Regions from separate parts of the Serratia sp. CoH_134_PS_4 genome, predicted to be linked through region 3. Evidence: predicted binding sites of a transcription regulator. Region 3 holds the regulator's gene; each other region holds the start of a gene.
What was found. The regulator Fur, encoded in region 3, represses iron uptake genes when iron is present. The targets are predictions, from matches to a motif close to ATAATAATGAGAACNACTATCAA.
Positions count from the first base shown of each region.

Region 1: the regulator Fur is predicted to act here: its motif matches at 1,748-1,770, upstream of feoA (ferrous iron transporter A).
Region 2: the regulator Fur is predicted to act here: its motif matches at 2,086-2,108, upstream of AC2FCQ_RS02480 (TonB-dependent siderophore receptor).
Region 4: the regulator Fur is predicted to act here: its motif matches at 2,215-2,237, upstream of fepD (Fe(3+)-siderophore ABC transporter permease).

Region 1 is NZ_JBXWKI010000009.1:93,758-97,609, reverse strand. Features, by position in the region: gene feoB (Fe(2+) transporter permease subunit FeoB) at 1-1,321, opposite strand, end outside; gene feoA (ferrous iron transporter A) at 1,393-1,617, opposite strand; gene AC2FCQ_RS15540 (Tex family protein) at 2,266-3,852, opposite strand, start outside.
Region 2 is NZ_JBXWKI010000001.1:527,455-531,306, forward strand. Features, by position in the region: gene AC2FCQ_RS02480 (TonB-dependent siderophore receptor) at 1-2,062, opposite strand, end outside; gene AC2FCQ_RS02485 (GGDEF domain-containing protein) at 2,477-3,852, shown strand, end outside.
Region 3 is NZ_JBXWKI010000004.1:44,627-48,478, forward strand. Features, by position in the region: gene ybfF (esterase) at 1-404, shown strand, start outside; gene ybfE (LexA regulated protein) at 696-983, shown strand; gene fldA (flavodoxin FldA) at 1,212-1,751, shown strand; gene fur (ferric iron uptake transcriptional regulator) at 2,072-2,518, shown strand; gene AC2FCQ_RS08560 (glycosyltransferase) at 2,725-3,852, opposite strand, start outside.
Region 4 is NZ_JBXWKI010000002.1:284,421-288,272, reverse strand. Features, by position in the region: gene AC2FCQ_RS06665 (ATP-binding cassette domain-containing protein) at 1-98, opposite strand, end outside; gene fepG (iron-enterobactin ABC transporter permease) at 95-1,120, opposite strand; gene fepD (Fe(3+)-siderophore ABC transporter permease) at 1,120-2,193, opposite strand; gene entS (enterobactin transporter EntS) at 2,453-3,721, shown strand; gene fepB (Fe2+-enterobactin ABC transporter substrate-binding protein) at 3,708-3,852, opposite strand, start outside.

The sequences.
Region 1 (3,852 bases), on a different contig from region 3:
CGAAGATCGCCAATCGGGCACCGCAGGACATGAACGGGGCCATCATGATGGTAATTAAACGCTCCCGCTGCGCATCCAACGTACGGGCACCCATGATGGATGGCACGTTGCAGCCGAAGCCGACAATCAGGGGGACGAAAGATTTGCCCGGCAGCCCGAGCGCTTGCATCAAGCGGTCCATCACGAATGCCGCCCGTGCCATATAGCCGGAATCCTCGAGGAAAGACAGGAACAGGTACATCATGCCGATTTGCGGCACCAGTGGCAGCACGGTGTTGATACCGCCGCCGACGCCCTGAGCCAGGAAAATGGTCAGCCATTCAGGGAAATGCAGGGTGTAACCCAGCCATTGAATGCCCTGGATAAAGATCGCTGCCGAGCCGATATCGAAAATCGGCTGCAGGGCGCCGCCGAGGTTAATCGCCAGCAGGAACATTAAATACATCACCAGCAGGAAGATAGGCACGCCCAGCCAGCGATTCAGGATCACCTTGTCCAATGCTTCGGTCAGGCGGTTCGGCATGGCGTGTTGTGAGTTGCTGACCGCGTCACACAGGGAGGCAATCGACTGATAACGCGCATCGGCTATTACCAGTGCTGGGTCTTCCTGATGTTGCTGTTGGAGCGCCTGCCGAGCGGCCGGCAGCAGTGCAGCCGCAGGACCGGCTAAGGTATGACTGTAGATATCGCCTTCCAGCATTTGCAGGGCCAACCAACGGCGTTGCTCGTTTGGAAGGGTTTGCGGCATGGCATCGGTCAGCGTTGCCACTTCTTTTAGCAGGAGCTGCGGGTAGTTCACCAGCGCTTTTAATTCGTTGAACTGATGATTGTCGATCATTTGCTTGAGCACACCAATGCCGTCGGCTTTGGTGGACACCAGCGGTACCACTGGGCAGCCAAGGCGGGCAGACAGCGCAGCGATATCAATCTCAATCTTTTGGCTTCGGGCGATATCCAACATATTCAGCGCGACAATGCAGGGAATACCCAGTTCCAACAGTTGCAGCGTCAGGTACAGGTTACGCTCCAGGTTGGACGCATCGACCACGTTGATCAGCAAATCGGCGTCGCCACTGAGAATGTAGTGGCAGGCGATTTGCTCATCGAGTGAGGTTTGTTCCGAGATGGTGGTCAGAGAGTAGGTACCGGGAAGATCAACCAGTTTGACCTGTGACTGTGGTGTAGTGAACAGGCCCTCTTTACGCTCTACCGTCACGCCTGCCCAGTTACCGACCCGCTGGCGCGCCCCGGTAAGCTGGTTGAACAGCGTAGTCTTACCGGAGTTGGGGTTGCCTATTAAGCCAATAGTGAGTTTTTTCATAATTTAGCGTGATATCAGTCAATGGAAATGGGGCCAGGCGATGCGCATGGCCAAGGCAAAATGGCTCAGGATCAGGATTGGCCGTCGAGCAGAATCAAGGCCAGATCCTTTCTACGCAGCACCAGGCTGACGCGGCGAGTTTTGATTTCTATCGGGTCGCCCAATGGCGCGACGCGGACGACCTCAAATGACGACCCCGGTAGCATGCCGAGTGAGAGAAGTTTCTGGCGATAAGCGGGGCCAATGTCAGTAGCGAAGCCGGCAATCTTATATGACCGTTTAGGCAGAAGATGCATATAACCTTCTCTGAGCCCTTGTTATTGGGCTGGTGATGATAAAAGAACGTTCTAAAGGAAATGCCGCAGTAACCACACAGGGTTACCGACGTTTTCAATCCATGAGGCTATGCAGTGAACACGCAAAATAATAATAGTGAGAATAATTATCGTATTCAATACAAAAAATAGGGGTATTGGTAACCAAAGGTTGTAGCGATCACATTTAGCGCTCAGGGTTGCCTGGCAGGACTCTTTTATCACCCGGTTTCGTGGGGTGCAAATGCGAATGGCGAGTTAAATCAGTTACGTAATTGCAGCGTTTTTTTCTACTTTGAAAAAATTAGCGACAGATTCGGCAGCTTTGATCCGACAGCGTCAAAATCCGTATTTATTTGGCAACATTTCTCGGGCTGAATACGAGCAGTAACCATTTGTGTTTCGCAGGGAAATACTGAAATGAGAACGCGGTGTTAATAACGATGTTAACAAATGGCTATTCACCCCTCTTTTATGGCGTAATGCACCCGAATATTATTTCCGCCGGGAAGATCAAAAAAATTGCAGCTTTATTGAGGCGGGTCAAAAAAGGCTGGGGGATATTTTTGCGGGAAAGGGCGGAGTTAACTCCGCCCTTGGTACCTTTGGTCGTTCAAATTTGCGGCGTCTTTAGCCTTTTTTGCCAAATGCTGCCGCCAGTGCATCACCCATTGCGCTGTTGCCCGCAGGTGTGTTGCCGCCACGCGGCTTGGCCTTATTAGCCGGTGCACGGGTTGCATTGTCTTTGGCCGGTGCGGTATTGCCGCCCCGGCGCGGAGACCCTTCGCCCGGTTGCTCATCCAGACGCATGCTCAGCGCGATACGTTTGCGCTGCAGGTCAACGTCCATCACCTTCACTTTAACGATGTCGCCGGCTTTCACCACGGTATGTGGATCTTCGACAAACTTGTCCGCCAGTGAGGAGATGTGCACCAGGCCATCCTGGTGAACGCCAATATCGACAAAGGCACCGAAGTTGGTGACGTTAGTGACCGAACCTTCCAGAATCATTCCCGGCTGTAGGTCATTGAGGGTTTCAACGCCGTCGGCAAAGGTCGCCGTTTTGAATTCAGGACGCGGGTCGCGGCCCGGCTTCTCCAGCTCTTTCAGGATGTCGGTTACCGTCGGCACACCGAACTTCTCATCGGTGAAGTCGCCGGCTTTCAGGTTACGTACGGCAGTCGGGTTGCCCATCAGATCTTGAAGCGCTTGCTGGGTGGCGGCCAGAATGCGTTCGACCACGGGGTAGGTTTCCGGGTGAACCGTTGAGGCATCCAGAGGGTTATCGCCGTGGTTGATGCGCAGGAAGCCAGCGCACTGCTCAAAGGCTTTTGGCCCCAGACGGCTGACCTTTAACAGTTGTTCACGGTTACTGAAGCGGCCGTTCTCATCACGCCAGGTAACGATGTTTTGCGCCATCATGCGTGTCAGGCCAGCCACACGGGTCAGCAGCGGCACGGAGGCAGTATTCAGATCGACACCGACGGCGTTTACACAGTCTTCAACAACGGAGTCCAGCTTTTTCGCCAATTGGCTTTGGCTGACATCGTGTTGATACTGGCCGACACCGATGGATTTCGGGTCGATTTTTACCAGTTCGGCGAGGGGGTCTTGCAGACGGCGGGCGATGGAGACGGCACCACGCAGCGAAACGTCAAGGTTAGGGAACTCCAGCGCCGCCAGCTCGGAAGCGGAGTACACCGAAGCGCCAGCTTCACTGACGATCACCTTTTGTGCTTTGACCTCGCTGAACTGCTGTTGCAGGTCAAGGTAGAAACGCTCGGTCTCGCGTGATGCGGTGCCGTTACCGATAGCAACCAGCTCCACTTTATGTTTGATACACAATGCAGCGACGATCGCGGCGGCTTTAGCGGCCTGACCGGTGTGCGGGTAGACAGTGTCGGTGGCGACCAGCTTGCCGGTCGCATCCACGACGGCGACTTTTACGCCGGTACGCAAGCCGGGATCCAGCCCCATGGTGGCGCGCATGCCGGCAGGTGCCGCCATCAGCAGATCATGCATGTTACGGGCGAAGACGTTGATCGCTTCGTCTTCCGCACGTTCGCGCACCGTACTCATCAGTTCGGTTTCCAGATGCAGCAGCACCTTGATGCGCCAGGTCCAGTTGATCACCGCTTTACGCCAGGCATCCGCCGGGGCGTTATTCAGGCGCAGATCGAGGTGGCTGATGATGATTTGCTCCGCCTGGCTTTCGCG
Region 2 (3,852 bases), on a different contig from region 3:
TGGACGCATAATATTCGCGGTTGAACAGGTTTTTGACGTTCAGCTTGATCTGGGTGTGTTTGCCAACCAGCTTACTGTCCCAAGCGATAAACGCATCTGCCACCGTGTAGGCAGGCATGGTAAAACTGTTTTCCGGATCGCCTGCGCGACGGCCCACATAGCGGCCCCCTCCGCCCAGCCGTACATCACCCGGTACCGCAGGTAGCGTCATGCGGTGGCTGAGATAGAGACTCCCCATGTTGGTTGGGGCGTTCACCAGGCGGTTACCGACGTTATCCGGGTTGAGGTTATCTTCGACAATCTCGGTTTTGTCGTAACTGTAATTGGCGGTCAGATCCCAATTGCGGGCGAGTTCTCCGTTTAGCTCCAGTTCAACGCCGCTAGAGCGCGCTTTTGGAATGCTGCGAGTGACGCCGTTGATAAAGATCGACATATTGTTTTCGTCTATACGGTACAGCGCCAGCATAGCATCGACCACTGGGGTCACTTGCCATTTACCGCCAACCTCGTAGGTAGTGCCGGTTTCAGGCGTAGCAACGTTCCCGTTGTCATCCACGGCCGTGGACGGAGTGAAAGAGCGGCTGTAGTTGGCATACAGTGAAATAGCCGGCGTGAGCTTGTACACCACACCGGCCTGCGGCAGGAATTTGTCATCCTTGTCGTTCAGCGTGTTTTTGGGTTTCAGGAAGCCATTACTGTTGTTTTGGTAATAAGACTGGTAGCGGGCGCCGAGGACGGCAATCCACTGGTCGGTTAAATGAATACTGTCTTTGGCGTAGACCGAACGACTGTACAAGGTGCTGCGTAGATTACTCAGGGCATCATTGTAAGTACTGCTGTTGGTCACCGGCGTTTCACCGTAGGCAGGATCATACATATTGAAGGTTTTTGACACCTTGCCGCGGTAGGAGTAGGCCTTGTAGGTCTCATTTTTCTCATAGTCGACGCCCACCAACAGGTCATGTTGCATGCCAAGTGCGATCGGCGACCCGATCACATCCCAGGAATAATAGTCTGTCTGGTGGTTGAAGCCGCGGTTGGCATCCGCACGGCGTGAAACAATTCCCGTGGCGGTGTCGATCGCCGTGGCACGCACTTCGTTGCTGTCGTAGCGACGTTGCATCCAGGCATAGTTGAAACGGGTGGTCCAGGTGCTGTCCAGTGCGTAGTCATAATGTGCGTTGAGGCGTTTGTTTTTGCCCCATGCGTGGTTGGCATAATCGTCCAGCCGGCGGTTATAAGGAATATCGACAGGCTTGCCATTGATAAAGGCGGTGCCACGGTCATAAGGAATATCGTATTTGTATTCGCTGTAGGCAATGTTGAATGATGCTTTATCGCCAAACCAACTGAGTGACGGTGCAATCAGCGTATGCTCATCGGTGCCAAAATTGCGCCAGTAATCTTCGTGTTGACGCTCGGCAATAAAACGAAAAGCAAAACCGTTGCCGAGTGGCCCGGTGACGTCGACCGTGCCGCTGCCGCCACCAAAACTGTTAGTGGCACCGCTGAGGCGGGTGTTCCAGTCGTATTGCGGTTTTTTACTGATGAGGTTAATGATGCCGCCAGGGCTGAGAATGCCATACAGCAACGACGCCGAGCCTTTAAGCACCTCAACGCGGTCAGTGGTGGCGTCCATGCTCAAGCCCTGATTACTACGAACGCCGTCGATGAATACTGAACCGTCCGAGTTAACACCAAAACCACGTTTGACAAACCCGTCTTCAGTGCCGCCCAGCGTATTACCCTGTGTCACGCCACTGACGAATTTCATGGCATCGTTGACGCTTTTGACCTGGAAGTCGTTAATGACGTCAGGTGTGACAACGCTGACAGATTGCGGCACTTCGCTGAGTGGGGTGTTGGTTTTGCTGGCGGTGGACGCGCTATCCGTGCTGTAGCCCGCTGCCGGCAAGGAGCTGGTTGTGACGGTGAGCGACTCGTCCTCTGCCTGGGCGGCGGCCACAGGCAGTGCCGGTAAGACGCTGACAAGCAGGGGAATTGAACGAAAAACCTGACATTTTTTTGTTTTATTCAGACGATGACTTTCTACCTGGTGCATACAATTCCATATCAAATTAATAAATAATAACAATTATCATTTTTATTATAATTTGCATATGCACGATTTGAATAGTGAATGTTTGTCTGATTGGGGGAAACGCGATCCTGGAGCTTTGCAGCCAAAACCGCGCGCTACGCTTTTGCGCTGTGGTGAAGCGCAATTTGGCCTCGTTTAACACGACGCGCCACAGGCGAGGGAGCATGGGAATTCGGCAACCACATAACGCTACAGATTGATACATAATAGTATTTTTAAAGCGTTAATTAACGGGTGCCAACCCCGCTAAAAGTGGCAATAATATGAGTCTGGCTGCGCGTTTTACGTGCACCGTCAGGCATGGCAGACGGGCTATCCGTTGCCATTATGCAGGCTAGATTTTATCCGTATTCTTCGCAAGCCTCTGGAAGCAAGATGCACACCACCGAGTTATCTGGCGCGACAAAATTACAGCATGCAGTGATCGTTCTTTTGCTGGTGTTTGCAACCTGTATCTTTGGCATTGAAAGCCGACCTACCGGCCTTTTGGCGACATTTTGGCCGACCAATGCCGTGTTGCTGGCCGTTCTGGTGCGTTACCCTAAACTCGCCAGCCCTGTGGGGTGGGCGATGGCCATGCTGGGTTATTTGGCAGCCGATTTACTCACCGGCAGTACGCTGGGCAAAGCCCTATTGCTCAATGGGGCCAATATGGCGGGTGTGGCGGTCGGATATTATCTGTTTATGCTTTTGCCGCCTCAAATTCGAGCCCTGGAACGTACCTCGTCCAGTATTTATCTGTTTGCTATCTGCCTGGCGAGTGCGACCGCAACGGGGTTACTGGGTGCAGGGGCTTCAGTGTTGCTGTTCGGTCGTCAATATCTGCCTTCATTGGCGCTGTGGTTGTCTTCTGAGTTCACCAATTATATTACGTTAATGCCGTTTATTCTGGCTTTACCGGCAGACTGGAAAGGGTATTTGCGCAGCATTACGCAGGCAGTGACCTTGCGCAGTCAGTGGTACAACATCTGCACAAAGGTCGCCGTGTTAATCCTGCTGACGATGGCCTGTATCTGCAGCGTCGTGATTGGCGGCCCCGGCGCGGTGATTTTCCCCATGCCAATCCTGCTGTGGCTGGCGATGACGTTTTCGCTGTTCAGTACGATGATTGCCGTGTTGGCCTATGTATTGTGGTGCCATCTGGCGATTGATCTGGGGCTGATCGCTATTAATCTCGACATGACGATATTGCAAAATACGGTGTCGATGCGGTTGGGCGTGGCGCTTTTGGCGCTGGGGCCGATCGCTGTCGCCAGCATGAATTTTGCCCGAAATGCACTGCTGCGCAGGTTAGAGCACGTAGCGAACCACGATGCGCTGACCCACGTATTAACCCGCAACGCCTTTATGCAGCGTGGCACGCGCCTGGTTAGCCAAAAAGGGGAACGGGTCTGCATTATGATGCTGGATATCGACTATTTTAAATCGATCAATGACCGTTTTGGCCACGCTGGCGGCGATGTGGCGTTGTTGTCCTTTACCCGCGCCATCATGGGGGACCTACGCGAGCACGATCTCTTTGGCCGTATGGGGGGAGAGGAGTTCGCGATCGTGGCGCCGATCGAACAACCGCAAGATGCGATGTCGCTGGCTGAGCGCTTACGTCGACGAATTGAAATTGAATCTATCACCATGCCAGCCGGTAACCATTTGCAAATCACGGTGAGCATCGGCATGGTTACCTGCATTGGCGGTTCCGAACAGAATCTTGACAACCTGTTGAAAATCGCGGACTTAGCAGTATACAAAGC
Region 3 (3,852 bases):
GCCGCCACGACGAAATTTTTGCCGCGTTACAAGCCGTCAGCGCAGCCGGCATCACGCAGCGCCAACAGGCTGCGGAGTTGATGCGCAGCTATCTGGATGAAGAAGGTGTGATCCAGTTCTTGTTGAAGTCATTCCATCAGGGCCAATGGCGTTTCAACCTGCCGGCGCTGATCGATCAATATGAAAATATCACCGGCTGGCAGGAAGTCCCCGCCTGGCCGCACCCGACGCTGTTCATTCGTGGTGGGCTGTCGCCCTATGTACAAGATAGCTACCGCGCCGATATCGCCCGTCAATTCCCACAGGCACGTGCACACGTGGTTGCAGGCACTGGGCACTGGGTTCATGCAGAAAAACCAGAAGCCGTGTTACGTGCCATTCATCGTTTTCTCGGCGAAGCCTGAGCCAATTGCCCCCTTGTCAGAGAAGGAATCCTCCCTAAAACGGCCATCTGGTGAAAAAACGCGCTAAAGATAACGGCTTAGCGCGTTTTCGGCTCAGTTAAACATTGTCGTCGCTCCATCTGCTGGGGTAATATGGCGCGCTATAATTTTGCCGCCGTGCTAAGCGTGTTCAATAGCGCCGGGCTGGGGGTGAATTTGGGTTAGGGTTTATTGGCCCGAAGTGTGTTAACCGAACCATCCAGAAGCGTTTACGCGCTTTTTGATGCAAACTCCCTTGCAGTACCGCTACCTATGGCAAAAGAACAAACGGATCGCACGACGCTGGATCTGTTCGCAGATGAACGCCGTCCGGGGCGCCCGAAAACCAACCCGCTATCCAGAGATGAACAGCTTAGAATCAATAAGCGTAATCAGCTTCGACGCGATAAAGTCCGTGGCTTACGGCGTGTGGAACTGAAGATCAACGCGGATGCGGTGGACGCCCTGAACAAATTGGCGGAACAGCGTAATATCAGTCGCAGCGAGCTTATTGAGCAAATGCTGTTGGCGCAACTGGCAGACGACCAGCCAGAACATTGATCATTGCAGCCGCACGTGCGGCGCGGCGTTAAGGATGACGCCCGATCAACATCGTTTTATTCCACCCGGTATCGCATAAACGTGATAAAACCCCGGGGTAAATTTCTGGCATGATACGCAATTACCGGTAAGGGTTTCCCTTGCTATGGCATCATTTTAATCGGTGTTATCGTGGTCAGCGCTAACATCGTGTAATGCAATTTATTGAATTTAAAGGTTATACGCGATATGGCTAATGTAGGCATTTTCTTTGGCAGCGACACTGGCAATACCGAAAACATTGCCAAGATGATCCAGAAAATTCTTAAGCAACAGTTTGGCGACGATGTTTGCGAAATTCACGACATCGCCAAAAGCAGCAAAGAAGACCTGGAAGGTTTCGATATTCTGTTGCTCGGTATCCCGACATGGTACTACGGCGAAGCCCAGTGTGACTGGGATGACTTCTTCCCAACGCTGGAAGAGATCGACTTCAACGGCAAGCTGGTTGCGCTGTTTGGCTGTGGCGACCAAGAAGACTATGCAGAATATTTCTGTGATGCGATGGGGACTATCCGCGACATCATTGAACCACGTGGCGCCGCCATTGTAGGCCACTGGCCAACCAAAGGTTACCACTTCGAAGCGTCGAAAGGCCTGGCGAGTGACAGCCACTTCATCGGTCTCGCCATTGACGAAGATCGCCAGCCAGAACTGACCAATGAACGTGTCGAAGGTTGGGTAAAACAAATCGTCGAAGAGTTGAGCCTGGCCGAGATCGTCGGGTAACGCCAAAGGTTGAACAAAAGCCCTGCAAAGTGCATAGTGTTGCCGGCAGGGCCGTCATCGGCAGTACGGATTACTGCAATAGAAGATACACATTTGTAACTTCTCACATCGTCAAGGTAGACTGAGATATCGGTTTATCCCATCCATCAAGACGTTGCGTGTGCAACATGCAATAGTGCAATTATATCTTTGTTAACAACCGGCGGTTTCTATTTAGGCCAACCGGTTCTATAATGAGACGCAATTAACACTTTGTGCCGACCGATGCCACAGGCGAGAACGCCTCAACTTGATTAGCATAGTAACAGGACTGAATCCGCATGACTGACAACAACACCGCATTGAAGAAGGCCGGCTTAAAAGTCACGCTTCCGCGACTCAAAATCCTGGAAGTACTGCAAAATCCGGAATGCCATCACGTCAGTGCGGAAGATCTGTACAAAAAACTGATAGATATGGGCGAAGAAATTGGCCTGGCTACGGTTTACCGCGTACTGAACCAATTTGATGATGCAGGCATTGTGACTCGTCACAACTTCGAAGGCGGCAAGTCCGTGTTCGAACTGACCCAGCAACATCATCACGACCACCTGATTTGCCTGGATTGTGGCAAAGTGATCGAATTCAGCGATGAATCTATCGAAGTGCGTCAGCGTGATATCGCCAAACAACACGGCATCAAGCTCACCAACCACAGCCTGTACCTGTACGGCCACTGTGAAACGGGTGACTGCCGCGAAGACGACACTCTGCACGACAAAAAATAATGCCCTTAACCGGCATTGAGAACCGCCTTAACGGCGGTTTTTTTATGCCTGAAGCAAATAGATAAAAAAATCCCCGGACAGGCCCGGGGAAAGATCATAGCTAAATGACAACAATTGCAGCGGCACTTCTCCACGGTACTTCTCACTTCCCACTTACACCCACTTCAACGTCAACTCCCCCGCCGACACGCGGATGAGTAAACTCGTTACAATGCATATTCAAGAAAGAGCAGCCGATCAAAAAACATTGCCTTGGCTTGGTCGAACACACCACGAATACGGAACCCCTTGTTCAAATACATTTTGCAGGCATCACTACTTTGCCAGACGCACAGCGCGATGTTTTTCGCCTGGCGTTGATCCGCCTGTAGCTGAATCAAGGCAAACATTTGGTTAAAATACCCCAGCCCCCGAAATTGGCTCTCAATCGCCAAGCTACAGACAAAATAATCGTCAGCGACACAGTGGCTTTGCACAAAGCTGTCGTAAGCCTCATCAAGAGGTTTCATTTCATCGCGATAAAGGTAGTCCGTGTCTATGGCATACAGTTCACTGACGGTCGCCGCATTGAAAAAACCGATAAACTCTCCGCGCCGATCGTAAGCCACGGTGATCAGATCCAGGTAAGGTTCGATATTTTGCGCCTGCTGCAAAGACACCAGATCCAGCCCAGCACGATTGCCAACGGAACAGTATTCCAGGTAGCTCGTGCTAAAAATCAGCTTTGCCATGCGGGTCTTATCCGCTTCACCCACCTGCCGTCCCGCCATGAAATGCAACGTTCCCCGCGGTTCAGGCGGCACAGCCTCCCCCACCCCCTGGGCAGAACGCCAGTAATGCCCAGCCGCTATCTGCCGCCGGTTGTCGGCAATCAGGTACTCCCCAAAAAGCTGGTTTACCCGATCAAGCCGCTGATCATGAGAAAGCACCGAATAGTAGTGGTAATGATCGATGTCGGACCGAATCTGCGCCGGATAGGCCATGCGAGGTACTTCATCAACGGTAAATATTTCCGCATAGCGTGCCAAATCCAGCGGCTGCTCAAGCTGCCAATCCAGATTTTCCAACCGGCTAACACATTGCTGGTAGCTCTGCTCTTCTTCTTGCGACAACGGTAGCCGCACATTGGTGATCACATCTTCCAGCAGCCGCATACCGCGAATACCGCAGGTTACCGCCTGTGGGGTTGCGTCATACAAAACACCATGCATCTGGCAAAAACGATCGTGGCTGAGGAAAGTACGTTCAATATGACGACTCCACAATTGGTAAAAAGGATCGAACAGCTTCCGTTCATAAATCGGATTTCTTTCCGGTACCTCACTGCTTTCCCC
Region 4 (3,852 bases), on a different contig from region 3:
ATGGAGACGGAAAGGTCGCTTGCGACGATTTTTTTGTCATAACCGAGCGTCAGGTGTTCAGCGCGCAATGGCGCGGTCTGCAAGGGATCAGCATTCATTTTTTTCGTGACTCACGGATTAATAACCAAATCAGGTAAATGCCACCCAGGCTGACGGTGAGTACACCGACCGGCAACTGATAAGGCATAAACAGGCGTTGTGCGGCGACATCGGCGAGCAGCAGCAGCAGGGCGCCCGTCAGAGCAGTCAGCAGCAGTACGCTACGGTTGGCGCACAGGCGTCGCGCAATCTGCGGTGCCACCAGTGCGATAAAGGAGATGGGCCCCGCCACGGCGGTGGCGGCCGCCGTCAGGACGACCCCGACCAGCAGCAGCAATACGCGCGAACGTTCCACTGACACACCGAGCGCGCAGGCGGCGTCATCCCCCATTTCCAGCAGCCGCATACGGCGAGCCAGCGTCAATAACAGCAGGCAGCACAGTGCAATCACGACCAGTACGGGCAGGCTTTTCGCCCAGCTGACGCCGTTAAGTGAGCCCGCGTTCCACAGCCCGGCAGACATCGCTGATTCCAGCGAGGCGCTGATAAGAAGCCAGGTATTACCGGCGACCAACAGGGCACGCACCGCAATGCCAACGATAATCAAACGGAATGATTCGACACCATTTCGCCACGCCAGCAAATAAATCAACGCGGCGGTGAGTAAGCCACCGGCCAACGCTCCAGCGGTGATGCCGAAGACACTTCCATTAAACAATACGATGGCTACCAATACGCCGCTGTAGGCGCCGGTGTTAAAGCCAATTACGTCAGGGCTGCCGAGCGGGTTGCGCAATATCGATTGGAAAATGGCCCCGCTGAGGCCGAGCGCCGCCCCCAGCAACAGAGCCATCATCACGCGTGGCAAGCGCCATTGGGTGACGATCACCGCCAGGTTTGCCGGGCCTTCACCGCGCAAGGCGTCGATCACCTGCGAGGCACTCAGCGACAGTGCGCCAGAGCCCAAGGCGTAAATGGCGAGCCCCAGAGCGGCCAACATGAGCAACATCGCGGTCAGCGTCGGACGCGACAAGGCGCGAATTTTGTGGTTAGCCATCCGACGGGCTGCAGACATCGACATTAGCGCTGCCTCCTGAACATATGGCGCTGACGCACCAGCACGATCAGCAGCGGTGCACCAATCAGGGCGGTGACGATGGAGACACGTAATTCACCGGCAACCAGGAAACGACCGAGGAGGTCGGCGCTCAGCAGCAGGATAGGGGTCAATACCAGCGTCCAGGGCAGCATCCAGTGCAGCTCTGAACCGGCCAACCGACGGGCAATATGCGGCATCATCAGGCCGACAAAGGCAATCGGACCGACGGCAGCTGTAGCACCGCCGCACAGTAAGGTAATCGCCAGCAGGCCCAACAATTGGGTACGAACAATGCCGGTACCCAGTGCGGTAGCCAATTCATTGCCCATGCTCAGGCTATTGAGCGACTTACTCATCCACAGCGTAATCAGCGTACCCAATAAGATCGGCAGGGCGACGGTACGCACCACCTGCATATTTTGAATATCCAGAGAACCGGCCTGCCAAAAACGCAGCTGATCGAACACCAGCGGGTTTAACAGGGAAATCCCAGAGGTCAGGCCCTCAAGCACCGCCGCCATTGCGACCCCGGCTAGCGTCAGGCGCACCGGGTTCAAACTGCTGCCACCCAGAGCACCGATCAGTGCGACAAGCAGCGCGGCAAACATCGCACCGGCAAAGGCGAACCACAGATATTGGCTGATGTTGGCGGCACCAAAGAAGGTGATACCCAGCACTACGGCAAAGCCTGCACCGGCGTTAACGCCAAGAATACCGGGATCGGCCAGCGGATTGCGGGTGAGGGTTTGCATCAGTACCCCAGACAGACCCAATGCGATACCCGCCAACACGCCAACCAGCGTGCGTGGCAGCCTGGCATTGGTAATGATGGTGCAATCCGCCCCGCTGCATTGCCCATTCAGCGCCTGGATGACCGTATCAAAGGGAATAGACTTGGCGCCAAGCGACAGGCTGAGCAGCATGATGACCAACAGTGCGAAAAGAGCAATCAGCAGACCAAACAGCCTGCGGCGAAATGAACGGGGAGTGCCCCCAAGGTGACGCCCCCCAGAGGTGGGAACGGGCTGTGTGCAATGGCGTGTAATCCGTAACATAACAATCCATTATTTAATTGAATATAAATGATATTTATTATCATTATTGATTGTTTTCATCTATGGTACCATGAGTTCCTTCGCTATTGCAGCACATACCCTTCATTCTTGAAGCTGCATCTGTGTTGGCTGCGAGCGCTGGCCTGGTGGCTTACTTGAGTAAGCACCCTGGGGATGCTCGCGCTTGCCGCCTTGATGCAACACCAATTATTTTGGCTATAGACGCTGCCCCTTTTCTTTAGTTGTGGTGAGAAAGCTGATGAGTAAGCCCTCTATTTTGCTTGATTTTGGCCTGCTTAAGACCAATGGCGCTTTTCGCGCCGTATTCTGTGCGCGCTTTATTTCCATTCTCGCACTGGGATTGATGGCCATTGCGATCCCGGTTCAGATTCAAGCCTTGACCGGATCGACGTTGTTGGTCGGGTTGTCCGTAACGCTGGCAGGTAGCGGCATGTTTGCCGGGTTGCTGATGGGCGGTGTACTGGCCGATCGCTACGAACGTCGCCGTCTGATTTTGTTTGCGCGCTCCACTTGCGGCATTGGTTTTATCGGTCTGTGTCTGAACGCCGCGTTGCCAGCACCTTCATTGACGCTGATTTATCTGTTGGCGGTCTGGGACGGTTTCTTTGGTGCGGTCGGCGTTACGGCACTGTTGGCGGCAACGCCCGCGCTGGTAGGGCGTGAAAATATCGTGCAGGCCGGGGCTATCAGCATGTTGACCGTCCGCTTTGGCTCAATCCTTTCTCCGGCGATCGGGGGTTTGGTGATCGCCAATGCCGGTGTGACGTGGAACTACGGTTTGGCGGCGTTTGGTACCTTGCTGACGTTGATCCCTTTACTGCGTCTGCCTCAGCTGTTGCCGCCACCGCAGCCGCGTGAGCACCCGCTGCGTGCGCTCGCCGGCGGTTTCGGCTTCCTGTTCCGCAACCGGGTGATCGGTATGGTGGCGCTGATCGGCGCATTGCTGACCATGGCCAGTGCAGTGCGAGTACTGTATCCGGCCATGTCCGGCATGTGGCATGTCAGCGCAGCACAATTGGGCTTTATGTACTCTGCTGTCCCACTGGGTGCGGCGATAGGGGCTTTCACCAGTGGGCGAGTTGCCCAGGTTGCACGTCCGGGTTGGATGATGCTGATGACGGCGATTGGCGCCTTTATTGCCATTGGTCTGTTCGGTCTCATGCCGTGGTATGGCCTGGCGCTGTTTTTCCTGGTGGTTTTCGGTTACCTGAGTGCGTTGAACTCACTGTTGCAGTATGGGTTGATCCAGAACCTGACGCCAGATGCGTTCCTTGGGCGTATTAATGGCTTGTGGACGGCGCAAAACGTGGTAGGGGATGCACTGGGTGCGTTGCTGTTGGGGGCGATGGGGGCGTTTATGCTGCCGGCGATGACATCAACCAGCTTTGGTTTTGGTGTTGCGGTACTCGGCGTAGTGCTGGCTTTCGCGATGCGTGGTTTGCGTCAGGTTGGCAGTGGCGGGCAAGAAAATGATCTCCAGCCCGCCGCAGAATCTACTGAGAAATAAACTGTTTTTCCAACAGCGTCAGCAGATTGCTGGCGCTGTAATAATCCAGTCGGAAAGTATCATTCCCCAGAGCATAAACCCGCTTGTGTTGCACTGCCGGCAGATGAGCCAGGAAAGGATTCGCCATCAGC